DNA from 2 places in the Micromonospora sp. C81 genome. Region 1 is predicted to be linked to the other one. Evidence: predicted binding sites of a transcription regulator. Region 1 holds the regulator's gene; the other holds the start of a gene.
The links. The regulator HspR, encoded in region 1, represses chaperone genes until heat shock. The targets are predictions, from matches to a motif close to TTGAGTNNNNNNNACTCAA.
Positions count from the first base shown of each region.

Region 2: lon (endopeptidase La) is a predicted target of HspR. The motif match lies at 4,044-4,062, and genes of this name have one in related genera.

Region 1 covers NZ_JAGPXS010000003.1:364,146-378,596, forward strand. The annotation lists gene KBX46_RS07890 (GTPase) at 1-1,557, opposite strand, end outside; gene KBX46_RS07895 (GTPase domain-containing protein) at 1,554-3,395, opposite strand; gene dnaK (molecular chaperone DnaK) at 3,616-5,493, shown strand; gene grpE (nucleotide exchange factor GrpE) at 5,542-6,300, shown strand; gene dnaJ (molecular chaperone DnaJ) at 6,346-7,527, shown strand; gene KBX46_RS07915 (heat shock protein transcriptional repressor HspR) at 7,558-7,998, shown strand; gene KBX46_RS07920 (hypothetical protein) at 8,134-8,328, shown strand; gene KBX46_RS07925 (hypothetical protein) at 8,513-8,944, opposite strand; gene KBX46_RS07930 (cation:proton antiporter) at 9,088-10,293, opposite strand; gene KBX46_RS07935 (cation:proton antiporter regulatory subunit) at 10,299-10,799, opposite strand; gene KBX46_RS07940 (epoxide hydrolase family protein) at 10,953-12,089, opposite strand; gene KBX46_RS07945 (TetR/AcrR family transcriptional regulator) at 12,174-12,818, shown strand; gene clpB (ATP-dependent chaperone ClpB) at 12,904-14,451, shown strand, end outside.
Region 2 covers NZ_JAGPXS010000001.1:3,630-18,080, forward strand. The annotation lists gene KBX46_RS00020 (DEAD/DEAH box helicase) at 1-1,080, shown strand, start outside; gene KBX46_RS00025 (DoxX family protein) at 1,152-1,556, opposite strand; gene lon (endopeptidase La) at 1,690-4,020, opposite strand; gene KBX46_RS00035 (manganese catalase family protein) at 4,162-5,031, opposite strand; gene KBX46_RS00040 (sensor histidine kinase KdpD) at 5,115-5,846, opposite strand; gene KBX46_RS00045 (response regulator transcription factor) at 5,930-6,553, shown strand; gene KBX46_RS00050 (Lsr2 family protein) at 6,699-7,046, shown strand; gene KBX46_RS00055 (hypothetical protein) at 7,139-8,398, opposite strand; gene KBX46_RS00060 (hypothetical protein) at 8,693-9,574, opposite strand; gene KBX46_RS00065 (phytanoyl-CoA dioxygenase family protein) at 9,678-10,550, opposite strand; gene KBX46_RS00070 (Asp23/Gls24 family envelope stress response protein) at 10,731-11,867, shown strand; gene KBX46_RS00075 (hypothetical protein) at 11,864-12,448, shown strand; gene KBX46_RS00080 (helical backbone metal receptor) at 12,485-13,210, shown strand; gene KBX46_RS00085 (TerC/Alx family metal homeostasis membrane protein) at 13,259-14,218, opposite strand.

The DNA of each region.
Region 1 (14,451 bases):
GGCCCGGGCACGCCGCGCGGCCCAGCGCACCACGGGTCGGGTCAGCGCCGCCAGCAGCAGCCCGGCCAGCAGACCGCCGAGCAGCAGCAGGGTCGGCAGTGGCACCTGCCCGACCATCGGGTTGTCCAGCGCGGGCAGGCCGAGTGCCCGCAGCGCGTAGCCGAGCACCAGCCAGCCCAGACCGACCACGGCGGCCAGGGTGACCAGCCACTGCAAACCGCCGACGACCCGCCACCACAGCGGTCGACGGCCGAGGCCGAGGTCGGTGCCGGCGATCGTGCGGTCCAGCGCGTCCGGCAGGTCGCCGAGGCGGGACCGGGCGGCGGCGGTGACCGCGCCGGGCCAGGCGGCGGGCAGGTCGGCGGCGGCCCGGTCGGCCACCGCGCGGATCGCCAGACCCAGGGCGGAGCGTTGGGCGGCCGTCGGATCCGGCACGGAGGTGGCCGCGACCAGGCTTTCCGCCGCGTCGGCCCCCGCGTCGGCCGGGCCGGGCAGGTGCAGCCGGCGCAGCGGGTCGGGTCGCAACCGGCGCCAGCCTCGGACCAGGGGCCAGCCGGTGGCCGCGACGGCCCGGTGCCGGTACGCCTGCTGCACCGCCTCGGTCACCGCGGGCACGCCGGCAGCTCCGGCCAGCGCCCGGTTCAAGCCGTCGACTGTCGAGTCGTCCGGCCCACCGGCCGGTCTGGCCGAGCCGACCAGCTCGTCCAGCCCGGCGACGACCGTGTCGACGTCACCGGCGAGCCGGCGCAGCGCGGCCTGCCGCTCGGCGACGGTCCGCTCCAGGGCACCGCGCAGCCCGACCATTCCGGCCGGGTCGATGGCGGTGGTGGACAGCAGGGGCACACCGGTCAGCCCGTCCGTGTCGAGCAATCGGCGCAGGTCGTCCAGGACCCGGGGCACCTCCGCCGGGGGCAGCCGGTCGGCCTGGTTGAGCACGACCAGTGTGACGTCGCGGTGCCGGTGGAACTCGCGCAGGTAGCTGTCGTGGATGACCCGGTCGGCGTACTTCTGTGGGTCGACCACCCAGACCACCTGGTCGACCAGGCCGAGCAGTCGGTCCACCTCGAGCCGGTGGGACCGCTGGACCGAGTCGAAGTCGGGCAGGTCGAGCAGGATCAGCCCGTGCAGCGCCGTCTCGTCGTCCGCGTCCAGGGCGCTCTCCCGGACGAAACGGTGTCGGGGCAGCACGCCGATCCAGTCGAGCAGCCGGTTGGCGCCCTCCAGTGGGCCCCACACGCAGGCGTGGGTGACGCCGGTGGTCGGCCGACGGACCCCGACCGGCGACAGCTCCAGCTGGGCCAGCGCGTTGAAGAGGCTGGACTTGCCGCTGCCCGTGGCGCCGGCCAGGGCGACCACTGTGTGGTCCCGGGAGAGCGCGAGTCGGGTGCCGGCCCGCTCGACCAGGGTGTGCGCGGGCACCAGCTCCGCGTCCGGCAGCAGGCCGTCGACAGCGGTCAGGAACCGGCGTACCGCGTCCAGTCGGGCGATCAGCGCGTCGGCGTCGACCCGCTGGTCTCCGCGGAACGCCTCGCGTACCCGGCCGGTGATGTTCGTCACCGGAAACCCTCCTCGTCGGCGGCCGGCTGAGTGTTGCCGGCGGCGGACAGGCCGCTGCGGTGCCGGGCCAGCTCGACCCGGCCCGCGGCCCGGCGCAGGCCGTCGCCGGCGTCCGCGGCGGGGCGGGCGTCCGCGGTGCGGCTCAGGAACCGGTCGGCCTCCGCGTCGAGCAGCGTCCGCACCCGCTTCAGCAGGTCGGTGCGGGCCTTGGCGGCGAGGGTACGCACCGCCTGGTCGCCGAAGATCGCCTGGAGTACGGCCTGCGCGGCGACGGTGGTGCCGGCCCCGGTGGCCAGCTCCAGCCCGGTCGGGATGAACGCGGTGGAGGCGAATACGGCGATCATCACGGCCAGCCCGGTGGCGTTGACGGCGTACGCGGCGGTGCGGGCCACGAACCGCTTGTCCCCGCCCTCGACCCGGACCAGCTCCAGCACCCCGCGCTGCCAGTCCCGGACCATCCGTTCGGCGCGTTCGGGCAGGTCGGCGCTCGGGTGGGCGAGCGCCGGTTCGAGCAGGTCGGCGCCCGCAGGGTGTGCCTTCCAGCCGGTGTACGCGGATTCGGCGGCCTCCGAGGCCACCCCGCGCAGCAGCGTCACCAGCTGCGACTCGATGGCGTTGCGGAGTTCGACGGAGGGCGCCGGTCGGCCGGTGACGGCGGCCACCACCCGGTCCCGCAGGCGGCCGATCCGTGCCTCCAGGGTGCGGAACAGCTCGCCGGTGCCGACGAACTCCTGCCAGCGGGCGAGCACCTCGCCCCGGAGCAACCGACCGTCCTGGAGCCCCTGCTCGACGGTGCGCTCGGCACCCCGGTATGCGGCCCGGACCCGTTCGTCCAGCCCGTCGGCGGCGGCGAGCTGCTCGTCGGCGGCGTCGGCCAGCTCCTCGACGGCGGGGTGCAGGGCGGCCAGCGCCCCGTCCAGCGTCTGACGGACCACCGCCGCCCGGGCGTCCGCGTCGCCGGCCAGCCGGGCGAACCAGTCGGCCAGCGATGCGGTGACCCCCTCGGGCAGCAACCCCTGCCCGTCGACCCAGGTCTCCGGCAGCACGAACAGCGGCGCCCGGCCGAGGTCCTGTTCGGCGAGCATCTCGCTCAGGTGCGCGGCGATCTCCTCGGTGGCCTCGGCGGGCACCCGGTCCAGCACCATGGCGATCACCGCGCCTCGCGACCGGGCGCTGCGCAGCAGCTCCCAGGGCACCGCGTCGGCGTACCGCGCGGCGGTGGTGACGAAGAGCCAGAGATCGGCGGCGGCGAGCAGTTGGGTGGCGAGCGCCCGGTTGGCGTCGACCACCGAGTCGATGTCGGGCGCGTCGAGGAAGGCCAGCCCGGCGGGCAGGGCCGGCGCGGTGACGAGGTGCAGGGCGCGCGGATCTTCGCTCGGCTCGGTGGTGCGGGTCAGCCCGGGCAGCAGGTCCCCCTGCCGGAACCAGGCGGCGTCGGACGGGTTGCAGACCAGCACCGGCGAGCGGGTGGTCGGTCGGAGCACGCCGGCGGCGCTGACCCGGGCCTTGACCAGGCTGTTGACCAGGGTCGACTTGCCCGCGCCGGTGGAGCCGCCGACCACCACGAGCAGTGGGGCGTCCAGCCGGGCGAGCCGGGGCAGCAGATAGTCGTCGAGCTGGTCGTTGAGGGCGGTGGCGTTGTGCCGGGCGGACCCGGCGGTGGGCAGCGCGAGGGGATACCGGGTCGCACCGATCGCCTCCCGGAGGCCCGACAGTGCGCCGGGGAGGCTGTCGTCCCCGGTGGTGGCGGGCGGCTCCTCCGCGGCGTCCGGCGGGCCGGTGCGGGCTGCGACGGCGGGCGCGCCGGAACGGGTGGCGGAATCGCCGTGCGTCGTCACCGCTAAAGCGTGCCCGACCGATGCAAGAGAAGACAACCGGACGGTAATAACGGGTGGGTTGCGTCGGGTTGACTCAACTCAACTTGACGATTCGCCAACGCGTGGCACTATTGAGTCAAGTTCACTCAACTTGTGGTGGGGCCCGCTGCGGGCGGTGCTCGCCAGGCAGCCGCGGGCAGTGCCCGTCACCTGCACAACCTTACGAAGCGAGGAAGCGAACATGGCACGTGCGGTCGGTATCGACCTCGGCACGACGAACTCCTGCGTCAGCGTTCTCGAGGGCGGTGAGCCCACCGTCATCGCCAACGCTGAGGGGTCGCGGACGACTCCGTCGATCGTCGCGTTCGCCCGCAACGGCGAGGTGCTCGTCGGCGAGGTCGCCAAGCGTCAGGCAGTGACCAACCCGGATCGGACGATCCGGTCGGTCAAGCGCGAGGTCGGCACGAACTGGTCCGTCGACATCGACGGCAAGAAGTACACCCCGCAGGAGATCTCGGCCCGGACGCTGATGAAGCTCAAGCGGGACGCCGAGGCGTACCTGGGCGAGCAGATCACCGACGCGGTGATCACCGTTCCGGCCTACTTCAACGACAGCCAGCGCCAGGCCACCAAGGAGGCCGGTGAGATCGCCGGCTTCAACGTGCTGCGGATCGTCAACGAGCCGACCGCGGCCGCCCTGGCGTACGGGCTGGACAAGGGGTCCAAGGAGCAGACCGTCCTGGTCTTCGACCTCGGCGGCGGCACGTTCGACGTGTCGCTGCTGGAGCTGGCCGAGGGTGTCGTGGAGGTCAAGTCGACCAGCGGTGACAACCAGCTCGGTGGCGACGACTGGGACCAGCGGATCATCGACCACCTGGTCAAGACGTTCCGTGGTGAGCACGGCATCGACCTCGGTCAGGACAAGATGGCCCTCCAGCGCCTCCGTGAGGCTGCCGAGAAGGCCAAGATCGAGCTGTCCGCCGCCACCACCACCAACATCAACCTGCCGTACATCACCGCCGGCGCGGCCGGCCCGCTGCACCTCGACGTGACGCTGAGCCGCGCCGAGTTCCAGCGGATGACGCAGGACCTGCTGGACCGTTGCAAGGGCCCGTTCGAGCAGGCCGTGAAGGACGCCGGGATCAAGATCTCCGACGTCGAGCACGTCATCCTGGTCGGCGGTTCGACCCGGATGCCCGCCGTGACCGACCTGGTCAAGCAGCTCACCGGTCGCGACCCCAACAAGGGCGTCAACCCGGACGAGGTCGTCGCCGTCGGCGCCGCCCTCCAGGCCGGTGTGCTCAAGGGTGAGGTCAAGGACGTCCTGCTGCTCGACGTGACCCCGCTGAGCCTGGGCATCGAGACCAAGGGCGGCATCTTCACCAAGCTGATCGAGCGCAACACCACCATCCCGACCAAGCGCTCCGAGGTCTTCACCACGGCGGACGACAACCAGCCGTCGGTGCTGATCCAGGTCTTCCAGGGTGAGCGTGAGATCGCGGCCTACAACAAGAAGCTCGGCACCTTCGAGCTGACCGGCCTCCCGCCGGCGCCGCGCGGCGTGCCGCAGATCGAGGTCGCCTTCGACATCGACGCCAACGGCATCGTCAACGTGCACGCCAAGGACCTGGGCACCGGCAAGGAACAGAAGATGACGATCACCGGCGGCTCCTCGCTGCCGAAGGACGACATCGAGCGGATGCGCCGGGACGCCGAGGAGCACGCGGAGGAGGACAAGCGCCGCCGCGACGACGCCGAGACCCGCAACGTGGCCGAGGCGCTCCAGTGGCAGACCGAGAAGTTCCTCGCCGAGAGCGGCGACAAGCTGCCCACCGAAAACCGGGAGCAGCTCAACGAGGCGCTCGGCGAGCTGCGTGGTGCCCTCGGCGGCCAGGACATCGAGAAGATCAAGTCCGCGCACGAGCGGCTGGCGCAGGTCTCCCAGCAGGCCGGTTCGCTGCTCTACTCGCAGCAGGCCGAGCAGGGCCAGCAGCCGGGCGCCGAGCCCGGCCCGGGTGCGGCCGGCGCGACCGGTGCGACCGGCACGACCGGTGCGCAGGCCGGTGGGGCCGACGACGTGGTCGACGCGGAGATCGTGGACGAGGACGGCAAGAAGTGACCACCGGCCTCGGACGCGTATCCACGGCGAAGGGGATGAGGTAGCCGCATGACGCAGAAGCCACGAGCCGCCGACCCGGCCGACACCGGGTCGACGCCGGGTGGCTCCGCGCCCACGGAGCCGACCACCGGCGACAAGGAGCGGGTCGTCATCCGCAACAACCGCAAGCTCATCGACACGTCGGAGCCTGAGGGCACCGCGGCCGACGCCGAGACCGGCGTACCGGCCGAGGGCCTGGTCGAGGACGCCGAGGTGGTGGTCGACGAGATCGAGGTCGAGGTCAACGCCACCGACGGTCCGGAACCATCCGGCCCGGCGGTGGTGGACGCCCCGGCGCAGCCGGTCGACGGCGGCGGCACGGGCACCTCGCTCGGCGCCGAGCTGGAGGCGCTCCGAGCCGAGCTGGACGAGCGCACCAGGGATCTGCAGCGGGTGTCGGCGGAGTACGCCAACTACCGCAAGCGGGTCGACCGGGACCGCAGCCTGGTGCAGGAGCAGGCGACCGGCTCGGTTCTGGCCGCGCTGTTGCCGATCCTGGACGACCTGGACCGGGCCCGGGAACACGGCGACCTGGTCGGGCCGTTCGGCACGGTGGCGGAACAGCTCACCACCGCGTTGGGCAAGTTCGGCCTGAACGCCTTCGGCGAGCAGGGCGACCCGTTCGACCCGACCCGGCACGAGGCGGTCGCGCACCAGACCTCGGCCGACGTCAGCGAGCCGACCTGCGTCCAGGTCATGCGGCGCGGCTACCAGCTCGGTGAGCGGCTGCTGCGCCCCGCGCTGGTCGCGGTCGCGGATCCGGAATAGTGCGAGACAGTGACCGGGCCGCGAGGGTCGAGAGGGGGTGGACCGGTGAGTTCGAAGGACTGGATCGAGAAGGACTTCTACGCCGTGCTCGGCGTGGACAAGGCCGCCTCCGCGGATGACATCAAGAAGGCGTACCGCAAGGTGGCCCGGGAGTCGCACCCGGACCACAACCCGGGCGACCCGAAGGCCGAGGAGCGGTTCAAGGCCGCGTCCGAGGCCTACAACGTCCTGTCGGACACGGGTCGCCGTCGCGAGTACGACGAGATGCGCTCGCTGTTCGGCTCGGGGGCGTTCCGGCGCAGCGCCCGGGGCGGAGGCCAGCCGGGCGGCATGCCGTTCGACGTCTCCGACATGTTCGGCGGCGGTGGAGGCGGCGACCGTCGCTTCGGCGGAGCCGGCTTCCAGGACCTGTTCAGTTCGATCTTCACCGGTGGCCAGGCCGGTGGGCAGGCCGCGCCGCGCGGTCCGGCCCGTGGTCGGGACGTCGAGACCGAGGTGGCACTGGACTTCGGTGACGCCGTACGCGGGGTGACGCTGCCCCTGACGCTGCGCGCCCCCGGAGTCTGCGAGACCTGCCACGGCAACGGGGCCAAGCCCGGCACCCAGCCGCGTACCTGCACGGTCTGCCACGGCGCTGGGGTGACCACCCGCGACCAGGGTGCGTTCAGCTTCTCCGAGCCGTGCCGCAACTGCCAGGGCGTCGGCACCGTGGTCGAGGAGAAGTGCCCGGAGTGCCACGGCAGCGGCGGGGTCACCAAGACCCGCACCATGAACGTGCGGTTCCCGGCCGGGGTGGCCGACGGTCAGCGCATCCGGCTCGCCGGGCGCGGTGAGGCAGGCGAGCGCGGCGGGCCCGCTGGTGACCTCTTCGTGCAGGTCAAGGTTCGGCCGGACGATCTGTTCGGGCGTACCGGCGACGACCTGACGCTGTCCGTGCCGGTCACCTTCGCGGAGGCCGTGCTCGGCACGGACCTGCGGGTGCCCACGCTCGACGGCGCGGTGACCCTGCGGGTTCCGCCGGGGACGCCGAGCGGGCGGGTGCTGCGGGCCCGCGGCAAGGGTGTGGTCCGCCGCGACGGGCAGGCCGGCGACCTGCTGGTCACGTTGGACGTGGTGGTCCCGGCCCGACTGTCGGACGAGGCGCGCACGGCACTGGAGGCGTTCGCCGAGCAGAGCCCGCCGGCGGCCCGGGAACATCTCGACGCTCGGGTGCGTCGGGTCAGTTAGTCCGATGGAGTGGACGCGGAGGTGAGCGGCATGTCGGGCGAGTTCCTCGGTTCGGGTGACCCTGCCTACGAGGCCAAGGTTCTGATGATCTCGGTTGCAGCCCGGATGGCGGGGATGCACCCACAGACCCTGCGCCAGTACGACCGGCTGGGGCTGGTGCAGCCCGGCCGGGCCGCTGGTGGCGGACGTCGGTACAGCGTGCGCGACGTGGTGCTGCTGCGCGAGGTCCAGCGGCTCAGTCAGGACGACGGGATCAACCTGGCCGGCGTCAAGCGGATCATCGGGCTGGAGCGGCTGCTGGAGCAGGCGCAGCAGCGGGTGGCCCGGCTGGAGGCGGAGCTGGACGCCGCGTACCGCCGCGTGGCCGAGCTGGAGTCGCTGGCCCGCTTCCCGGGTCGGGACCTGGTGCCGACCAACCGCACGTCCACCGCGCTGGTCGTCTGGCGACCCCGCCGCATGCCCGATCGCTGACCAACCGCTCACCCGGCGCTGTCTTTCGGCCCGGACCGTACCGGATTTCCCGGCGCGGTCCGGGCCGCTTCGGTTAGCCTGTCGATACGGTCCAATCGGCTTAATACGGACCTACCGGCATGGCGAGGGGGAGCGATGGCGGAGCCGGCGAAGAAGGTTGCCCAGCAGGCGGAGGACCGGTTGGAAGAACTGGCCGAGACCGTCCGCAAGAAGTTCGACAAGGTGACCGAGGGAACGTACCGGGACCGGGTCGTCGGAGGGCGGTTCGCCGGCCGGGACGACCACGGCGGCGAGAAGGACCGAGCCGAGACGGAACGGCAGCAGGACTGACCGGTGACCGACGTGCGGGCCGGGACCCACGGGGGGTCCCGGCCCGTTCGCCGTCATTGAGTGCGGGCCGGGACGCGGTGACGCCAGGGCGGGGGTCCCGGCCCGTTCGCGTCGCTGAATGCGGGCCGGGACGCGGTGACGCCAGGGCGGGGGTCCCGGCCCGTTCGCCGTTACTGAACCGACCTCAGCCGAGGCGGCGGTTCTCGCGGACCAGGCCGCCCTCGCACCAGTCCCGGTAGACGAAGAGATCCGGTCGGGCCAGCAGCACCCGGCCGTTGTGCGCCCAGATCTTCATCAGCTCGTCGCCCTCACGCTCGGCCTGTTCGACGAGCTTGCGGAAGCGACGCTTCGGGTGGGCGCGGAAGTTCGTCCGGATGCCGTCGGCCGCGTAGATGTAGAGGCAGTGCAACGCGAACCGCCGCGCCGGGCAGGATGGGTCCATCGCAAGCTCGAAGAGCGTCAACACCAGCCGATCGCCGGAGACCAGCAGGTCCCAGTCGGGCGGCATCGAAGCCAACGGCACAGAATCAGGCTGGTACGCCCAAGCTCGCAACTCCGCCGGACTCGGGTCGACGGGGTTGGCGAAGCCGTGGAACGTCGATTCCTGCACGCTCACCGGCCAACCTTCCGCTCTCGCCCGCGTTTGGCTGCACTGCCTGCGGACCCTGGCTGCTGGGGCGAAACGGTAACCTGCCGTCGAGTGCTGCGGTAGTCCCCGTGGGGAGCAATTCAGCAACCGTTGGGGTCGGGGCTGCGCGGTTAATCGTGGATCGGGACCGGCGCCGCCCGCTGGGCCGCCGCGCGGGTGCGCAGCCACCGCTTGAACCACGGGAAGTCCGGCAGCCGGGCGAGGATCGGCCCGGTCACCACGGTGATCAGGACGTACGTCGCGGCCAGCGCCGCCAACTGCGGCTCGACGCTCCCGGCTGCCACCGCGAGCCCGGCAATGACGATGGAGAACTCACCTCGGGGTACGAGTGCGAGGCCGGCCCGCCATCGGCCGGGTTCCGCGATGCCCACCCGACGCGCCGCGAGGTAGCCGGTGAGCGTCTTCGTCGCCATGGTGACCACGGCCAACGCGAGCGCCGGCAACAGCACCGGCGGGATGTCCCGTGGGTCGGTGACCAGGCCGAAGAAGACGAAGAACACAGCGGCGAACAGGTCCCGCAGGGGGGAGAGCAACTCGGTCGCGTGGTGCGCCACCGGTCCGGAGAGCGCGATGCCGACGAGGAACGCGCCGACCGCCGCCGACACCTGCAGCTTCGCCGCAAGCCCGGCGATCAGCAGGGTCAGACCGAGTACGCCGAGCAGCAGCGCCTCCGGGTCCTTCGCGGACAGGGCGGACGAGATGAGGTGGCCGTACCGGATGGCGACCACCAGCACCAGCAGCACCGTGCCCACCGCGACGGCGAGTGCGATGCCACCGCCGAGCAGACCGGTGCCCGCCAGTACGGCGGTGACCAGCGGCAGGTAGAGCGCCATCGCCAGGTCCTCGATCACCAGGACCGAGAGGATCACTGGGGTTTCCCGGTTACCGAGTCGTCCCAGGTCGGCGAGGACCTTGGCGATCACGCCGGAGGAGGAGACCCAGGTGATGCCACCGAGCACCAGGGCGGCCACCCAGTCCCAACCGAGCAGCAGGGCGAACGCCGCGCCGGGCAGCGCGTTGAAGACGCCGTCTATCAGCCCGGCGGGGGCCGCCGATCGGAGGTTGCCGACCAGCTCGTTGGCCGAATATTCCAGGCCGAGCATCACCAGCAGCAGGATGACGCCGATCTCGGCGCCGACCGCGAAGAACTCCTCGCTGGCGGCGAGCGGAAGCAGCCCGCCGTGCCCGAACGCCAGCCCGGCGAACAGGTAGAGAGGGATGGGGGACAGGCCTACCCGGCGGCTGAGCCGACCGAGGACGCCAAGCAGCAGCAGCAGCGCGCCGACTTCGACGAGCAGAGTGGTGGAATCGTGCATCCGCCTCAGCCGTCCGGGTCACTGTCGGCGAGGATGGCGGACACGCCGTCGAGACCCCGTCGGGTCCCGACAACGACCACCACGTCGCCGGCCGCGAAGCGGAAGGAGGGAAGTGGCGAGACGATGACTTCGCCTTCGCGAAGCACCGCCACGATGGAGGCGCTCGTGCGGGTACGCGCCTTGGTGTCGCCGAGCTTCCGGTTGACGTACGGCGACCCGGCCGTGATGGCGATCTGCTCGGTGAGCAGACCTGCTGCCTGCTCACGCAGCCCGGAAAGCTGGCCGAGCATCAGCGACGCGCCGAGGATGTCGGCCAGGGCCTCAGCCTCGTCGTCGGTCAGCGGAATGTCCGACTGGCAGGCATCGGGATCGTCGGGGTCGTAGAGAACGAGATCACGGCGGCCATTGCGGTGGGAGACGACGCCCAAACGGCGTCCTGACTCCGTCACCAGATCGTGGCGTACCCCGATCCCGGGTAAGGCGGTCTGCTCGACACGTACTCGCACCCACCAAGGCTACCGCTTCGTGAACAGAACGCAGATCTTGGAAGCCCTCGGCCCTCCGACCAGGCCCGACACGTCCAGCAGGGCCGAGGGCGGGGCGGGACGCGGCGGTGCCCGCCCCCGGTGGAGCGGGCGCGGGCACCGGGCTCGTCGTGGTCAGCGGAGGCTGGCGAAGAACTCGCGGATGTCGGCGACCAGAACCTCGGGGGCCTGGTGGGCGGCGTAGTGACCGCCGACGTCACCGCGGCCGTCGACGTCGTTGTCGTACGCGGTCCACCGGACGATGTTCGCGTGGTCCCGATCGGCGAAGCGGCGGATGGACTGGAAGTCGCCGGGGAACATGGCCAGCGCGGTCGGCGCGGTGGTCGGCCCGGTCGGTGGCTCCTCGGCGTGCGCGTCCTCCCAGTAGAACCGGATCGCCGACGCGGCCGTGCCGGTGAACCAGTAGAGCGCCACGTTGGCCAGGATGAAGTCCGCGTCCAGGCTCTCGTCGAAGAGTTGCGCGTTCCAGGCGAGCAGCCCGACCGGCGAGTCGGCCAGCGCGAACGCCAGGGTCTGTGGCTGCTGGCTGTGCACCTGGTTGAAGGAGAACTTGTTCTCGTAGAACCACTGGAGGTGCTGGAGCGCCGCCTGATCCGCCTCGGACAGCCCGGCGAACTCGGCCGGGTCGCCGGAGGGGAACGAGAAGAGCTGGGTGACGTGGACGCCGAGCACGTGGTCCCGGTCGATCCGGCCCAGCTCCGGCGCGACCATCGAACCGGCGTCGTTGCCGACCGCGCCGTAGCTGGCGTACCCCAGGCGGTTCATCAGCTCGGCCCAGGCGCGGGCCGTGCGGTGCCGGTTCCACCCGGCGCTGCGGGTCGGGCCGGAGAAGCCGAAGCCGGGCAGCGACGGGATGACCACGTGGAAGGCCGGCGCGTCCGGGTCGGTCGGCTCGGTGAGCGGGGCGATCACGTCGAGGTATTCCAGCACCGAGCCTGGCCAGCCGTGGGTGAGCACCAGCGGGGTGGCGTCCGGCCGGGTCGACCGGACGTGCAGGAAGTGGATCTGCTCGCCGTCGATCTCGGTGACGAACTGCGGGTGGGCGTTCAGGTGGGCCTCGACGGCGCGCCAGTCGAAGCCGTCCCGCCACCGGTCGGCGAGGGCGCGGACCCGGTCGCTGCTCATCCCGTACGCGTCGCCGGTGCCGGGCAGGTCGGCGGGCCAGATGGTGCGGCCCAGCCGGTCGGCCAGGTCGTCGAGGGCGGTCTGCGGGATCTCGACGCGGTACGGGCGGATCGCGGTGCCGGTCATCTGAAGCTCCTTCGGAACGGAATGTTTCGTTCTGCAATCAGAGTAGCAGACCGGAATGATCCGTTCCACTGGTAGTCTGAGGTCATGCCGAATCCCCCCGGAAAGACGCTGGCCGGCCGCCGCGCCCAGGCCGCCCGCAACGACGAGGTCATCCTCGAAGCCGCCCGCGCGGTCTTCCTGGACGACCCGAAGGCGCCGATCGCCGCCGTCGCCGAACGCGCGGGGGTCGGCATCAGTGCCCTCTACCGCAGGTACGCGGGCAAGGAGGACCTACTGCGCCAGCTCTGCCATGACGGGTTGCGCCGGTACGTCGCCGCGGCCGAGGCGGCCCTCGCCGAGCCGGACGACTGGACCGCGTTCAGCGCCTTCCTGACCCAGGTGGTCAACGCCGACGTGCACTCGCTCACCGTCCACCTGGCGGGCATGTTCACTCCGACCGAGGAGATGGGTCGGGACGCGATGCGCGCCAACGAGTTGGCCACCGCCCTGTTCGAGCGGGCCCGCGCCAGCGGTCGGCTGCGGCCGGACGCGGTCGTGCAGGATCTGGGGTTGCTGCTGGAGGCGTGCGCCGCGGTGCGCGTACCCGATTCGGAGCGCACCGGGCAGTTGCGCCGACGCCAGCTCGCGGTGCTGCTGGCGGGCCTGTCGACCGGGCCGGCCACGGACCCGCTGCCCGGCCCGGCGCCCGCCGCTGGAGAGTTCGACTGGCGGTGGCGTCGCCGGGAGTGATGGGCATCACGCGCTAAGGTTGAGTGGAATACGCTCAACTCTGGTTGTGTCCAACTCAGTGGACAACGCCGATCCGGGGGAGCCCATGAACACCGAAAAACTCACCACCAAGAGCCGCGAAACCATCACGGGCGCCGTCGCGCTGGCCAACCAGCGTGGTCACGCCACAGTGGAGCCCTGGCACCTGCTGCTGGCACTGCTGGACACCGACGGCTCGACCGCCACCGGTCTGCTGCGCGCCGTCGGGGCCGACCCGACCGAGCTGCGCCGGGCCGCCCAGCGCGCGGTCGACGGCCTTCCCGCCGCCCGCGGCTCCAGCATCGCCGAGCCGACCCTGGCTCGGGAGTTCGTCAACGCCATCGGCGCCGCCGAGCAGATCGCCCGACCGTTGGGCGACGAGTACACCTCCACCGAGCACCTGCTCGCCGGCCTGGCCCGGGTGGGTGGCGCGGTGTCCGGTGCGCTGAAGACGGCCGGTGCCACCGAGGACGCCCTGGTCGCGGCCTTCCCGACCGTGCGGGGTGGCGACCGACGGGTCACCACCGCCGACCCGGAGCAGACCTATCAGGCCCTGACCAAGTACGGCGTCGACCTCACCGCCAGCGCCCGGGACGGCAAGATCGACCCGGTCATCGGCCGTGACTCCGAGATCCGCCGGGTCATCCAGGTGCTCTCCCGGCGTACGAAGAACAACCCGGTGCTGATCGGTGAGCCCGGCGTCGGCAAGACCGCGATCGTCGAGGGGCTGGCCCAGCGGATCGTCACCGGTGACGTGCCCGAGTCGCTGCGCGACAAGAAGCTGATCTCGCTCGACCTTGGCGCGATGGTCGCCGGTGCGCAGTACCGGGGGCAGTTCGAGGAACGGCTCAAGTCCGTCCTGGAGGAGATCAAGAACTCCAACGGGCAGGTCATCACCTTCCTCGACGAGCTGCACACCGTCGTCGGCGCCGGCAAGGGCGAGGGCTCGATGGACGCCGGCAACATGCTCAAGCCGATGCTGGCCCGTGGTGAGCTGCGGATGGTGGGCGCCACCACGCTGGACGAGTACCGCGAGCACGTCGAGAAGGACCCGGCTCTGGAGCGCCGTTTCCAGCCGGTGCTGGTCGGTGAGCCGACGATCGAGGACACCATCGGCATCCTGCGAGGGCTCAAGGAGCGCTACGAGGTGCACCACGGCGTACGGATCACCGACGCCGCGCTGGTCGCCGCCGCGACACTGTCGGACCGCTACATCACCGACCGGTTCCTGCCGGACAAGGCGATCGACCTGGTCGACGAGTCCGCGTCCCGGCTCCGGATGGAGATCGACTCCCGGCCGGTCGAGGTGGACGAGATCGAGCGGGCGGTCCGCCGGTTGGAGATCGAGGAGATGGCGCTGGCCAAGGAGCCGGACGCCGCCTCCGCCGAGCGGCTGGAGAGGCTGCGCAAGGAGCTGGCCGACAAGCGCGAGCAGCTCACTGTGCTCTCCGAGCGCTGGCAGACGGAGAAGAGCCACATCACCAAGCTCTCCACGGCGAAGGAGGAGCTGGAGCGCCTCGGCGGTGAGGCCGAGCGGGCCGAGCGCGACGGCGAGCTGGAGCGCGCCGCCGAGCTGCGCTACGGCCGCATCCCCGCCCTCAAGGTCGAGCTGAAG
Region 2 (14,451 bases), on a different contig from region 1:
CACCTGCGCGAGCCGGTCCGGATCGAGATCGGTCGGGAGCCGACGGTCGCGGGCGAGGCGCCGCGGGTGCGGCAGAGCGCATACATCGTGACCCGCGCCCACAAGCCGGCCGCGTTGGGCCGGGTGCTGGACGTGGAGTCGCCCACCGCGGCGATCGTGTTCTGCCGCAGCCGGGAAGAGGTCGACCGGCTGACCGAGACGATGAACGGCCGGGGCTACCGCTCCGAGGCGCTGCACGGCGGCATGAGCCAGGAGCAGCGCGACCGGGTGATGGGCCGACTGCGGGCGGGCACCGCCGACCTGCTGGTGGCCACCGACGTGGCGGCCCGTGGGCTGGACATCGAGCAGCTCTCCCACGTCGTCAACTACGACGTGCCGTCCGCCCCGGAGTCGTACGTGCACCGGATCGGCCGGGTGGGTCGGGCCGGCCGCGAGGGCGTGGCGATCACCCTCGCCGAGCCGCGTGAGCACCGGATGCTCAAGACCATCGAGCGGGTGACCGGCCAGCGGATCACCATCGACAAGATCCCCACAGTGGCCGACATGCGGACCCGCCGGTTGGAGCTGACCCAGGCGGCGCTGCGGGAGAGCCTGCTCGAGGACGACCTCGACCCGTTCCGGGTCATCGTGGAGACGCTGACCGACGAGTTCGACCTGATGGAGGTCGCCCTCGCCGCCGTGAAGCTGGCCCACGAGGTGACGTCGCCGGGCTCCGACGACGAGGAGGAGATCCCGCAGGTCCCGGTACGCGGTCCCCGCGAGGGTCGACCGGAGACCGGCGGCCGGGGCGGCGACCGGCGGGGCGGGGGCCGGCCGCGCTCCGGCGGCGGCAACACCGTCCAGGTCTTCGTCGGCCTGGGCCGGCGCGCCGGGGTGCGCCCGCAGGACCTGGTCGGCGCGATCACCGGGGAAACGGGGATCCGTGGTCGGGACATCGGCTCGATCGAGATCGCCGACCGGTTCTCGCTGGTGGAGGTGCCGCAGGGGGTGGCCGACGAGGTGATCTCCGGTTTGCGCCAGAGCACGATCAAGGGCCGTAAGGCCACAGTGCGCCGCGACCGCGGGGGCGACGAGCGCTGAGCACGCCACCGGCGACCGCCGGAGCACGCCGCCGGCGACCGCCGAGGTACGACGGTCGCCGGCGCTGCGGATCAGAAGGAGTACGGCCCGAACCGGCCCCACGCCACCACGGCGGCGAGCACGAGCAGCACCGCGCAGGTGATCGCGCCTTGCAGCTCCGTACGACGTTGCTCCGCCGTGTCCTGCTTCTTCCTGTCGCGCAGGTGCACGAGGACGCCGCCGATCATGACGATGACCAGCCCGGTGGCGGCGAGCGGGGTGAGCACTGTGGCGATGCCGGTGAGTGGGGGCAGCACCAGCCCGAGGGCGGCCAGCAGCTCGACGGCACCGAGCGCCTTGACCTGGGTCGGCGGGACCGGGTCCACCCACCGCATCATCTCGCGCAGCTTGTCCTTGGGCTGGGTCAGCTTGGCGAAGCCGGCGCCGGCGAAGACTACGGCGAGCAGGATCTGGATGATCCAGAGCACCACGTTCACGGGGGTTCCTCCAGTGGGACGCCTCGCGGCGAAGAGGTAGTTGAAGATTCAAGCGAGACAGTAGACCTCTCCCCGCGTACGCAGAGGACCCCCGCCGTCTTCACAGACGGCGGGGGTCCTTGTGTTCGGAGCGTCAGGCCGCGAAGAGCGCCGGACCGTCCAGCGTCTTGACGTCGGCCGGGCGCAACGCCAGGGCGAGCACGTCGGCCACGTCGGCCAGGGTGTGCACGGTCAGCGCCTCGCGCACCTCGGTCGGCAGGTCGTCCAGGTCGGGCTCGTTGCGCGCCGGGATGATCACCTCAGTGAGGCCGGCCCGGTGCGCGGCGAGCAGTTTCTGCTTCACCCCGCCGATCGGCAGCACCCGACCGGACAGTGTCACCTCGCCGGTCATCCCGAACTCGGGGCGGACCGGGCGGCCGGTGACCAGCGAGGCCAGGGCCGTCACCATGGTGATGCCGGCGCTCGGGCCGTCCTTGGGCACCGCGCCCGCCGGGAAGTGGACGTGGATCCGGCGTCCGGCGAGGACGTTGGGGTCGATGCCGAACCGACGCCCGTTGGAGCGCAGGTACGACAGGGCGATGTGCGCCGACTCCTTCATCACGTCGCCGAGCTGGCCGGTCAGGGTCAGCCCCGGCTCGCCCTCCATGCTGGTCGCCTCGATGAAGAGCACGTCCCCACCGGCGCCGGTGACGGCGAGGCCGGTTGCCACGCCGGGCACGGCGGTGCGCTCGGCCGACTCCGGGGTGAACTTCGGTCGCCCCAGGTAACGGGTGAGGTTGTCGGTGTCGACGCGTACCGGCGACGGGTCGGTCGCCAGCGTCACCGCCACCTTGCGCAGGATCTTGGCGAGGCCACGTTCGAGCTGCCGGACACCGGCCTCCCGGGTGTACTCCCCCGCGATCAGCGCCAACGCCTCGTCGGCGATCTCCACCTCGTCGGCGGTCAGCCCGGCCCGCTCCCGCTGCCGGGGCAGCAGGTGGTCACGGGCGATGGCGACCTTCTCGTCCTCGGTGTAGCCGTCCAGCATGACCAGTTCCATCCGGTCCAGCAGCGGGCCGGGGATGGACTCCACCACGTTGGCGGTGGCCAGGAACAGCACGTCGGACAGGTCGAGGTCGACCTCCAGGTAGTGATCCCGGAAGGTGTGGTTCTGCGCCGGGTCGAGCACCTCCAGCAGGGCGGCGGCCGGGTCACCGGCGTAGCCGGCGGCCAGCTTGTCCACCTCGTCGAGGAGCACGACCGGGTTCATCGAGCCGGCCTCGCGCAGCGCGCGGACGATCCGACCGGGCAGCGCGCCGACGTAGGTGCGCCGGTGACCGCGGATCTCCGCCTCGTCGCGGACGCCACCGAGCGACACCCGGACGAAGTTACGCCCGAGCGCGCGCGCCACGGACTCGCCGAGGCTGGTCTTGCCGACCCCGGGAGGGCCGGCGAGGGCGAGCACCGCGCCGGAGCCGCGACCGCCGACCACGCCGAGGTTGCGCTCGGCACGACGGTTGCGCACGGCCAGGTACTCCAGGATGCGGTCCTTCACGTCGGCCAGGCCGGCGTGGTCGGCGTCGAGCACCGCCCGGGCCGCGGCCAGGTCGGTGTTGTCCTCGGTACGCGTGCCCCACGGCATTTCGAGCACGGTGTCCAGCCAGGTGCGGATCCAGCCCGCCTCAGGGGAGGCGTCGCTGGCCCGCTCCAGCTTGCCAACCTCGCGCATGGCCGCCTCGCGGACCTTCTCCGGCAGCTCGGCGGACTCGACCCGGGAGCGGTAGTCGGCTGAGCCGTCCGGCTCGTCCTCACCCAGCTCCTTACGGATCGCGGCGAGCTGCTGGCGCAGCAGGAACTCCCGCTGGGACTTCTCCAGCCCCTCGCGGACGTCACTGTTGATCTGCTCGGTGACCTCCTGCTCGGCCAGGTAGTCCTTCACCCAGCCGACCAGCAGCTCCAGCCGGGCGGTCACGTCCGGCGCGGTGAGCAGTTCGGTCTTCTGGTCCAGGGTCAGCCAGGGCGCGTAGCCGGCCGAGTCGGCGAGCTCGGACAGGTCGGTCATCCGCTCCACCGCGTCGATGACCTGCCAGGCACCCCGCTGCTGGAGCACGGAGGTCACCAGGGCGCGGTACTCGCGGGCGAGTTCCCGGGCGCGGCCGGCGGGAGCGGGTTCGTCGAGTTCGGAGGCCTCGACCCAGAGTGCGGCGCCGGGGCCGGGCACGCCGGAGCCGATCCGGGCCCGGGACAGGCCACGGATGACGGCGGCGGGCTCACCCTCGGGCAGCCGGCCGACCTTCTCGATGGTGGCGACCACGCCGACCGGGCCGTACTCGCCGTCGATGCGCGGCACGGCCAGCAGCTTGCGGTCGCCGGTGGCCCGGGCGGCGTCGATCGCGGCCTGGGTGGTCGGGTCGAGGGTCACCGGGATGACCATGCCGGGCAGCAGCACGGCGTCGGTCAGGGGAAGTACCGGAAGAGTTGCCATCGAACACCTGCTATCACGTTGAGTTGAGCGTGTCTGGCTCAAGTAACAAAGCGTTCCCCTTGTTCCGCTCTGTGACCCAGACCACTCTTCCGGCCGGTCCGTCGGGCCGCCCGAAACCGGCGGGCGACCCGACCGGACACGTCAGGTGAGCTTGCTCTTGACCGTGTTCACGACCGAGCCGGCCACACCCGGATTGGTGCCGTACAACCGCGGGTCCCCCGGCGGCAGCACCGGCTCCGGGGCGTTCGCCCGCGGGGCGTCGTCGTACCGGAACTCGCCCTTGCCATCCGGCGAGGGCCCGGACGCCCAGCGTCCCTCGGAGGAGTCGGTGCCCGAGGAGAAGCCCAGGTAGGTGTAGCCGTACTCCTCGGTGAACTCGCCGGAGTCCGGGAACGCCTCCGGCACCGGCATGTCCTCCAGGCCGTCCTCCTTGAGCTGCTCGATCGCCGCCAGCCACATGTTCTGGTGCATCGTGTCGCGGGCCAACAGGAAGCGCAGCATCTGCTTGACGCCCGGGTCGTCCGTCATGTTGAACAACCGGGCGACCTGGAGCCGACCCTGCGCCTCCGCCGTGACGTTGAGCTGGAAGTCAGCCAGCAGGTTGCCGCTGGCGGTGACGAACGAGCCGTTCCAGGGCACCCCGTTGGAGTCGGCGGGCAACGCCCCGCCACCACCATGGATGAAGTGCGCCGGGTTCGACCCCGCGAAGGTCGCCGCGCCCCCCGGATCCTCCGCGATCCCCTCGGTCATCGACAGCGGTGCGCTGTCCAGCAGCCGGGTGATCATCGTGACGATCATCTCGACGTGGCCCATCTCCTCGGTGCCGACGTCGAGCAGCAGGTCCTTGTACTTGCCGGGCAGCCGGCAGTTCCACCCCTGGAACAGGTACTGGTTGGCGACGGTCATCTCACCCCACTTGCCGCCCAGCACCTCCTGCAGGCGGCGGGCGAACGCGGCGTCCGGGCCGTCCGGCTTGGCTTCGAACTGCAGATCCTTCACATGGCTGAACATCTGACCCCCTCATGACGGGAACTGGTAGAGAGTGCCGTTCCCGCCTCGGTGACCCGACCGGGCCAACCCATGTCCCGGTGGGGTCAGCGCAGCGGGTGAACCGTCGGCAGCAGCACCTCCAGCGCCACGCCGCGCGGTCGCAGTCGGTGCACCCGCAGCGCTCCCCCGTCCGGCACGAGGAGTTGCCGCACGATCCACAGCCCCAGCCCGGACATCCCCACCGCCGGCGCCGGGCGGCGCAACGCGGACAGCAACGCGTCGTCGACCCGCCCCTCGTCGGTGACCAGGACGCTCAGGCCAGGCCCACGCACTGTGGCGTACAGCCCCACCTGCCCGTCCGGTGGCCCGTGCCGCAGCGCGTTCTCCACCAGGTTGACCAGCACCTGGCGGGTCCGTCCGGCCGGCACCGGGCAGGCGCCCGCCCGCCGGGTGGCCCGCGCACGCCGCCGACCGGCCGGCACCAACGCGGCGGCCTCGCGCAGGATGCCCGCCAGCGGGACGGCCGGCTCCGGCTGTGGAGCCAGCGCCAGCGCGCCGGTGCCGGCGGTCGCGTCGCGCAGCAGGCTCTGCAGGTGGACGGCCTGGTCGCGGGCCAACTCGCTGATCGCCCGCCGGTCGGCGCCGCTGAGCTCTCGCTGCTCGTCGGCCAGCGCGCGGGTCAGCGAGGTCAGGGTGCTGATCGGCGTACGAAACTCGTGGCACAACACCCGCAGCAGCAACTCCGAATCCGCCACCGGTGGTCGCATCTCGCCTGGAGTTGGCTCGATCCGGCGCAACCCTCGCAGCAGGCCCTGCAGACCGTGGCGTGCGCGCATCCACCCGACTCCCCTCGTTCGGTGCGTACCCGCATGATCGGTACCCGCTGGGGAACGGCGCAGACATGCCGGGAGCCTCCACCATGCGACTTGTCGTCGTGGACGATCACCCCCTCTTCGTCCGCGGCCTCGAACTGCTGCTCCCCATCACCACCGACGGCCGCGCCGAGGTGGTCGCCTCGACCGGCGACGCCGCAGCCGCCGCGGCGCTGGTCAGCCAGTGGCACCCCGATCTGGCCCTGGTCGACCTGCACATGCCCCCACCGGGAGGCATCCGGGCGGTGGGCGCGATCCGGCGGACCACCCCACGGGTACGGGTGGTCGCGATGTCCGGATCCGCCGACCCGGCCCCGGCGCTGGAGGCGCTGCGGGCCGGCGCCGAGGGGTTCCTGCCGAAGACCAGCGAACCGGAGGAACTGCTGCCCCCGCTGCTGGCCGTCCTCAAGGGGTGGGCGGTGCTGCCGGCCGAACTGCTGCACGCCATGCTGAGGCCGACCCGCGCCGCGGCGGTCGACCTGGACGGCGAGGAACGTCGGCTGCTGCGGGCGATCGCCGCCGGCCGCAACACCATCGAGATCGCCGACGAACTGCACGTCTCGGAGCGGACGGTGAAACGAATGACGGCCGCGTTGCTGCGCAAGTTGCGGGTGTCCAACCGGACGGAGGCAGCCGCCCTCGCCGGGCACGCCGGCCTCCTCGACGAATGAGACCGCTTCAGCGCGCGCGATTCACGGTTTTGCTCGGTAACAGAATCGCGACGCGCCGAATGAATGGGACGCATATTGTTGCGGATTACCGGGGTGATAGGTCAGACTTTGGACACATCCCGCCGCACACAGGGAGTAATCGGCAATGGCGAGAAAAGTAATCACGGTCCTGACCGACGACCTCGACGGTGGGAAGGCAGACCGGACGGTCGAGTTCAGTCTCGACGGCGTGGCCTACACGATCGACGTCTCGGACGAGAATGCCGGTGTCCTGCGCAAGGCTTTGGACCCGTACATCAATGCGGGTCGGCGGATCGGGCGTGGCCCGGTGGAGAGCGCCCGCACAGTCCGACGGCCGGGGCGACCCGCCGGCGCGGGAATGGATCGGGAGCAGAACCGAGCCATCCGGGAATGGGCCGTCAAGAACGGCTACAAGATTTCCGAACGAGGCCGGATCCCGGTCGAGGTCGTCGAGGCTTACAAGAGCCGCTGACGCAGGAGTTGCCGATGGGGCCACGCCGGAAACGGCGTGGCCCCATCGGTTTGTCCGGGCACCGAAACGACGCGGCGGCCGGTCACGCTGAATCAGTTGACGGTGATCCGCACCGAGTCGAACGCGGGCGTCTGGTTGGCCCGCTCCATCATCGGCAGGCGGTGCGAACCGTCGCCGGCCCAGACGGAGCACTGTGCCGTACCCGACTCCGGCAGGCCCGGGATCTGGATGGTCACCTCGTCAGGCTGGGCGCCACCGCGGCCGTCCTCGGTCGCGACGAAGAACGCGGGCACCTCCTGCGGCTCCGGCGGAGCGGTCAGGCTGTCCAGCATCCGGCATGCGGTGTGGAAGTGGCCCCGGACCAGGCCCTGGGCGTTGAGCAGCGAGCTCTCCACGTAGTAACCACCCTGACCGGCGGCGAGGAAGCGGTCCCGGACCAGGTTGCGGGTGCTGACCCGCAGGGTGAAGGCCTGGTTCTGGCCGACCTGCTGGGGGAACTGGGTGATCAGCAGTGACGGGTTGTTCGCGGCGGCGCCGACCTCACCGAACTCGGTGCTCACGCAGCGGTTGCCGTTCTGGAAGCCGTTGTGCGGCTGGAGCTGGCTCTCGTCACAGTCGTTGGCCAGCACGCCGAGCCCGGCGCCGGGGGCCGTGCCACCGTTGTTCCCGCCGTTGTTGCCACCGGGAGTGGTGGTGGGGCTGGTGGTGGGGGTGCCGCCACCGTTGTTGCCGCCGGAGTTGTTGGTCGGCTGCACCTGGCACTCGGCGAGCTGCGCGAGACCCTGCGGCCGGGGACCGACCCGGTCGATGGCCGTCGTGATCCGGTCCAGCACCGCGCGCCGCTTGCCGGCCAGCGGTTGGAGGATCGCGCTACGGATGAACGCCTCACCCTTGTTGCCCTCGGCGGCCAACCGGCGGTCCGCCTCGGCGATCTGGGCCTGCAACTGGGCGAGGTTGCGGTCCACCTCGGCCCGCGCCCGGTCCGGCACCTGCGGCAGTTTGGCCGCCACGTCCGGGCAGGCAATGGCTGTGCCGGTGCCCACCGTGCCGTCCTTACCGTCCTCACACTCGGGGACCGACTGCTGTCCGTCACCCCAGTGATTACGCACCCACCGACCGTTCTGCCAGGTGCGGCTGGTCGAACCGCCGCCCGTCGGCGCGGTCGCGCCCGGGCTCGGTTCCACGCACTGCCCAGCAGCCGGGCGCGGCTTATTTGTCCGCCGGTCCTGGGCCGACGAAATCTGGGTCACGGCGACGACTCCGCCGAAGACCGCGAGCGTGCCGACAACGGCCAGCAGACGCTTGCTCCGCGCGTTGCCGGATGACCGGCCCGCCCGTGTGGACCTGCGCATCGAATTGTTCTCCTTCTCGATCCGGTAGTGGATTCCTGGCCTCGGCGGACCGACGGATGTCAGATGGCACGCCACGGCGGCGAGCACCGTGACCTACCCGGTAATGCGTCGATGGCCGACGATGCCCTTTCCACACCGTCCCCCGGGTCCCGACGACGCGGATGGGAGATCCTGTTCATTCGCGCAGGAGTACGGGTGGGCGACGGGGAAGGTTCAACCGGCGCACAGGAAATTGCCACGACCCGGCATCGAGCCGACGCGGAGCGGAAAATCAGCAGGTGGAACGGGTGCCGATCAGTCGGCGCAGAGGTGGTCGAAGGCGAACCCGCCCACCAGTTCGTGGCGGCGCCCGCTCAGCGCGACGATCTGCGCGGTCAACTCGGCGCGCGGCACCAGGTCCGAGGCGACGTTCTCCCGCAGCCGTTCCCCGACGGCGACCGTGGCGAGATCCTCGGCCAACCGGGCCGCGTCGATGCCGCAGGAGAAGCGGTGCTCGGTCACCGAGACCCGCTCGACGAGGCACGCGTCGGGGCGGACCTGCACCCAACTCCACCCCTGCGCCGGCCCGTCCACCCAGCGCACGTGCAGCCCTCGCACGATCGGGTCGGCCACCCGCCCGGCCACGTACGCCTCGACGGCCGCCGCCCGGGTCAGCGCGCCGAGGTCGTTGACCGGTCCGGTACGGCCGTCGGGCAGCCGACCGAGGATGTCCCGGAAACTCACCGGGGCCGGGTCGTCCCCGGCAGCGGTCACGCCGGCGCCTCCCGCGGCGTAGGCGCGCGCGTCGATCACGTACTCCACCAGGCGGCGGCCATGCTCGGCCGCCCGCAACGTCGGCGACCCGATCCGCAGCACCGGCAGGCCGACGGCGGCGCTCACCGCGTCCTTCAGCCGCTCGACGCGCTGCTCGGCAGAGCCGGCGGGCGCGACGGGGCCGATCTCCACGGCGACGATCGCCCGGCCGGTGTCGGCCGCGTAGACCACGAAGTCGAAGCTGGCGCGGCTGGCCGAACTCCACTGGCTGCCGGTGACACCGGGCGGGCGGCCCTGGACCAGGTCACTGAGCCGGCGCCCCGGGTAGACCCGGTGGCCGGCGCGGGTGAGCAGCGGGTCGCGCCCATACTCGGCGGGCACCGCCCGCAGCCAGCCGCGGTCGTCGCTGCCGATGCTCGTCATCTGCCTGATCCATCCGCCGGTCGGTCGAGCCGGGCCGAGTCTAGGTGGTCGATCATGACCTGCACCTCGGCGGTGCGGCCGGTCCGGCGTACCCGGCCGACCGTTACTCGGCGGCGCCCATCACCAGGCCCTCGATGGTGTGCTTCTGCCGGATCGGCTCCAGCCGGTCCACGACCGGGCAGGGCAGGTGCTCCCGGACCAACGGCGGCAGGCTCTCCCAGTAGCCGCGGGTGACGGCCATGTCGTGGTGGGCGGCGTTTCCCGCTCCCGGGGCGTCGACGCCGAGCACCAGCACGGGGCGGGCGGACCGGGAGACGTTCGGGGTGCCGCGGTGGATGGTCAGCGCCGAGCGGGCCGAGATGTCCCCGCGCTGCGGGTACTTGCGCACCGCCCGCTGCTGGTAGCGCGGGTAGCGCTCCCGTGGCGGGAACATCTCGTGGTCGAAGTCGGCGCCGTGGTCCCACTGGGTGCCCGGGGCGATCTCGAACGGCCCCATCTCCTCCACCGTGTCGACGGTGGTCAGATTGAACGCCAACGAGGTGAGGCGCCGCTGCCTGCGGGTCTCCTCCGGCATCGGGAAGTCCCGGTGCCACGGTTGCATGGCAGCGCCGGGGAAGGGAATGTCGAAGCCCAGCTCGACGATCTCGTACTCCGGGCCCAGGACCGCCTGGCAGACCGACACCACCCAGGGCTGGGTGACCAGGTCGACGAAGCCCCGCAGCTGCTCCGGATGGATCTCCACGTACCAGCGCTGCGGGCCTCGTCCGACGGCACCGTCGGGCCGGGAGCGCGCCTCGTCGAACGCGGCGGCGACATCCTCGCCGACCTGGTCCACCCACGCCACGTCGAAGGCGCCCCGGCAGGCCGTGATGCCGTCGCGGTAGAGGTCGCCGAGCGCCTCGACCGGCACCTCGTCCGGGGCGACGGACGTGGGGTGGGCGGGCGACGCCGCTGGTGGGGCCGGGGAGACGCGCATCGGGGGCTCCTGGGGGTCGAAGCGTGGATTACAACGTTGTAGAAGCGTGTCAAGAACCAACAACCGGTGCCAGCGCTCGAGGCGAACGTGTGACGCAGGTCACGTCGAAGTCGTGTTCCACGGGTGCGCGGCGGGTGTATTCAGCCGGGTCGCCGGTAGCGGACCGGCCGGGAGGTCAGCATGTCGCGACAACAGCTCGGCACCCCCGCCGGGAGCGGTCTGGCCGCTGGCCAGCGTCAGGATGACCCGCGTCGCGTCCGCCGGCCCCGACTGGCCGGTGACCCGACCATCCGCCGGCGCCCTCGCGCTGATCGCGCGGGCCGACACCACCGGCTTCCTTCGCGGCCCGTCGCCATCCGCCCGACCGTCGGCACCACAGGGACCACACGCGTCATCCGGACCAGCAGCCCCACCACGCCTGCCGACGCGGGCCGGTATCCGACCAGTCGACGTCGTGCCGGGCCGGACCGCGGTGAGCCGGGCACCGTCACGGCGGCGGACGTCGCACGGATCGCGGTCGAAGCGGCCCGCCGGGTGTCCGGCGTGACCGGCGCCCACCCGACCGCCGTGCGTCTGGGCGGCGGGTCCGTGGGGCTCGACCTGCACCTGGTCACCTCGTACGGGCACAGCGTGCCCGCCGTGGCCGAGGCGGTCCGGGTGGCGGTCTCCGAGCGGGTGGCCGCCGGAACCGGCGTCGGCGTCACCGCGGTGACCATCACTGTGGACGACCTGCTCGTCCCCGGGGTGGACAGCGCTGAGGCAGGGCGGCCCGTCCGGCGGCCGGAGGCCGACATGCCGACGATCAACCGGGCCGCCACGGTGCTGCTGGCCGTCGCCCTGCTCGCCGGTGGTGTGCTGCTGGCCGTACAGGCGCTGCTGGTCACGCTGGGTCGCCCGGCGTCGCTGCTCGCGCGCACCGGCTGGTACGACGCGCTGACCAGCACTCGTTGGCACGACCTGGAGGTTCGCGCCGTGGCCGGCGGGGCCGTACTGCTGGGCCTGGTGATCCTGGCCGCCCAGCTGCGACGCTGGACACCGGCCCGGCTGCGGATCGACGAGCGGGACGGCTGGCACCTGCGGCGGCGGTGCCTGGAACGCCGGTTGACCGAGGCGGCCGCGACCGTGCCGGGTGTACGCCAAGCACGGGTGCGCATCCGGCGGGACGGTGACCAGTGGCGCCCCCGGGTGCGAGCCACCGGCGACCCGGCGGCCCGTTCGGAGGTCGAGTTCGCGGTGAGCCAGGAGCTGCGGCAGCTCGCCTCGCATCGTGTCGGCCGGATCGAGATCCGGCTGCTGCCCCGCCGGCGGCCGGCATGACGGACGCCGCCCACCGGCTGCTGTGGACCGTCGTCGCGCTGCTGCTGGTGGCGCTCGGAGCGACAGCTTTGGGGGCCAGCCTCGGCGCGCTGCCCGGCAGCGACCCGGGTGCGCCGCTGCTCGGGGCGGGGTTGCTGGACGCGTGGCGAGTGGCCGCGCCGTGGAGCACAGTGGCCGCGGCGGTCGCCGGAGCGCTGACTGCCCTCACCGGGCAGCGCCTGTTGGGCCGTGAGCTACGTCGGCCCCGCCAGGCACTGCACGGCATGCTGAGCCACCCCGGACGCCACCCGGGACGCACCCGCCTGGCTACCGACGTGCTCGTCGACGCACTGGAGCGCGACCTGACCGGCGACCCCGGGGTGCGCCGGGCCCGGGTGGTGCTCACCGGCATACCGGGACGTCCCGACGTGTGGATCCGGGTGGATATGGCGGCCGACGCCCGGGCCGACGCCATACGCGAGCACGTCGACGCCGCGGTCCGCCGGTTCGCGACGACCGCCGGCTGCACACCTGCGCACCTCGACGTGACCGCCCGCATCGAGCCCCGCCGGCCCGGACCGGGGTTGCCACGACGGGCATGATCGGTGCCGGGACCGGTGGCGGACGGAGGTGCGCGGGTGCGGGTGGTGTCGTTGGTGCCGTCACTGACCGAGGCGGTGGCGGTGACAGTGCCGGGAGTTCTGGTCGGGGCCACGGACTGGTGCAGCCACCCAGCCGGGCTCGACGTCGCCCGGGTCGGCGGCAGCAAGTACCCGGACCTGGACCGGGTGCGCGCCCTGCGGCCGGATCTGGTGCTGCTGAACGTGGAGGAGAACCGCCGCGACGACGCGGAAGCGCTGCGGGCGGCCGGCGTGCCGGTGCGGGTCACCTATCCGCGTACGGTCGCGGGCGCTCTGACCGAGCTGGGCGAGCTGCTCGCCGAGCTGGGGGCGCCGACCGAGCCGGCCTGGCTGCGCGACGCCCGGCGGGCGTGGGCCGAGCCGCCCCGGCTGGCCCCGCCCCGCCGGGCGGTGGTGCCGTTGTGGCGTCGGCCGTGGGTGGTGCTCGGCGGCGACACGTTCGCCGGTGACGTGCTGCGTCGGCTCGGTGTGGTCAACACCTACGACGAGCATCCCGAGCGCTATCCCCGTCCCACGCTTGCCGAGCTGCGCGAGCGGGAGCCTGAGCTGGTAGTGCTGCCCGACGAGCCGTACCGGTTCACGGCCGACGACGGGCCCGAAGCGTTCCCCGGCGTACCGTGCGCCCTGCTCTCCGGTCGGCACCTCACCTGGTACGGCCCCTCGCTGGTCGAGGCGCCCGCCCTGCTGGCCGAGCAGTTGTCCCGCCCGGTCGTGGTGGGCTGACCCGACGCGGGCCGGCGGCTCAACCGCCGGCTCCGGCGGCCTGGCGCCTCAGCGGCCGTTTCCGGGACGCCGCGCGGCCGGGATGCTGGCGCCGATGGAGACCGCCAGGGTCAGCACCACCACCGCGAGGGTCAACCAGACCGGCAGTTTGCCCACCGGCGTCTCAGCGAGGATGAGCTTCAGCCCCGCGAAGGCCAGCAGCAGTGCGAGCCCGTACCGCAGGTAACCGAAGTGTCGCAGCAGGCCGGCGAGGCAGAAGTAGAGGCTGCGCAGACCCAGGACGGCGAACGCGGTGGCCGTCCAGACCAGGAACGTGTTGGTGGTGATGGCGAGGATCGCCGCCACCGAGTCGATGGCGAACACCACGTCGGTGGCCTCGATCGCGACGAGGGCCACCAGCAGCAGCGTCGCCACCCGCCGGCCGGCGACCCGGGCGGTGAACCGGTCGCCGTGGTAGCGGGCGTCGGTGGGCACCAGCCGACGGAACAACCGGACCACGACGTTGCGGTCCGGGTCGACGTCCGGCTTTCCGCGTACGGCCAGCCGCCAACCGGTCCAGATCAGGAAGGCACCCAGCACGAACCCGGCCCAAGCGAGCCGGTCCAGCAGCTCGGCACCGGCGAAGATGAACAGCAGTCGGAAGAGAAGCGCCCCCACGACGCCCCAGAACAGCACCTTGTGCTGGTAGCCGGGCGGCACCTGGAAGTAGCCGAAGAGCAGGGCGAAGACGAAGACGTTGTCCACCGAGAGCGCCTTCTCCAACAGGTAACCGGAGAAGTAGGCGATGGCCGGGTCGCCGCCGAGGCCCCACCACACGACCAACCCGAACAGCAGGCCCGCGCCGATCCAGACGGCGCTCCACAGGATTGCCTCGCGCAGCTCGATGACGTGGTTGTCCCGGTGCAGGAGCACGTCCACGGTGAGCATCACCGCGATCACCGCGCTGACCGCCGCCCAGGCCCACAGCGGGACCGTGACCGTCGCCTCAGCCACCGACGCCCTCCGCATCGACCACGGTGCACCGCCCGCACCCCGCCGGCCGGCCGCTCCCGAGCCTAGGCGAACAGCCGGCCCTACGTCGGTGGTCGGTCGAAGTCCGGCGCCTCTGGTCGTACCGTCGAGGGGTTCGTCGTGGCCGTCGGCCCTGCCACCGGCGGCGCGGCGCGGTGGGCGATCGAGCAGGTGGCGGGTCCGCCGCACATCGGTGAGGGGCGATCCGGCAGGATCGACGGTGACCGGAC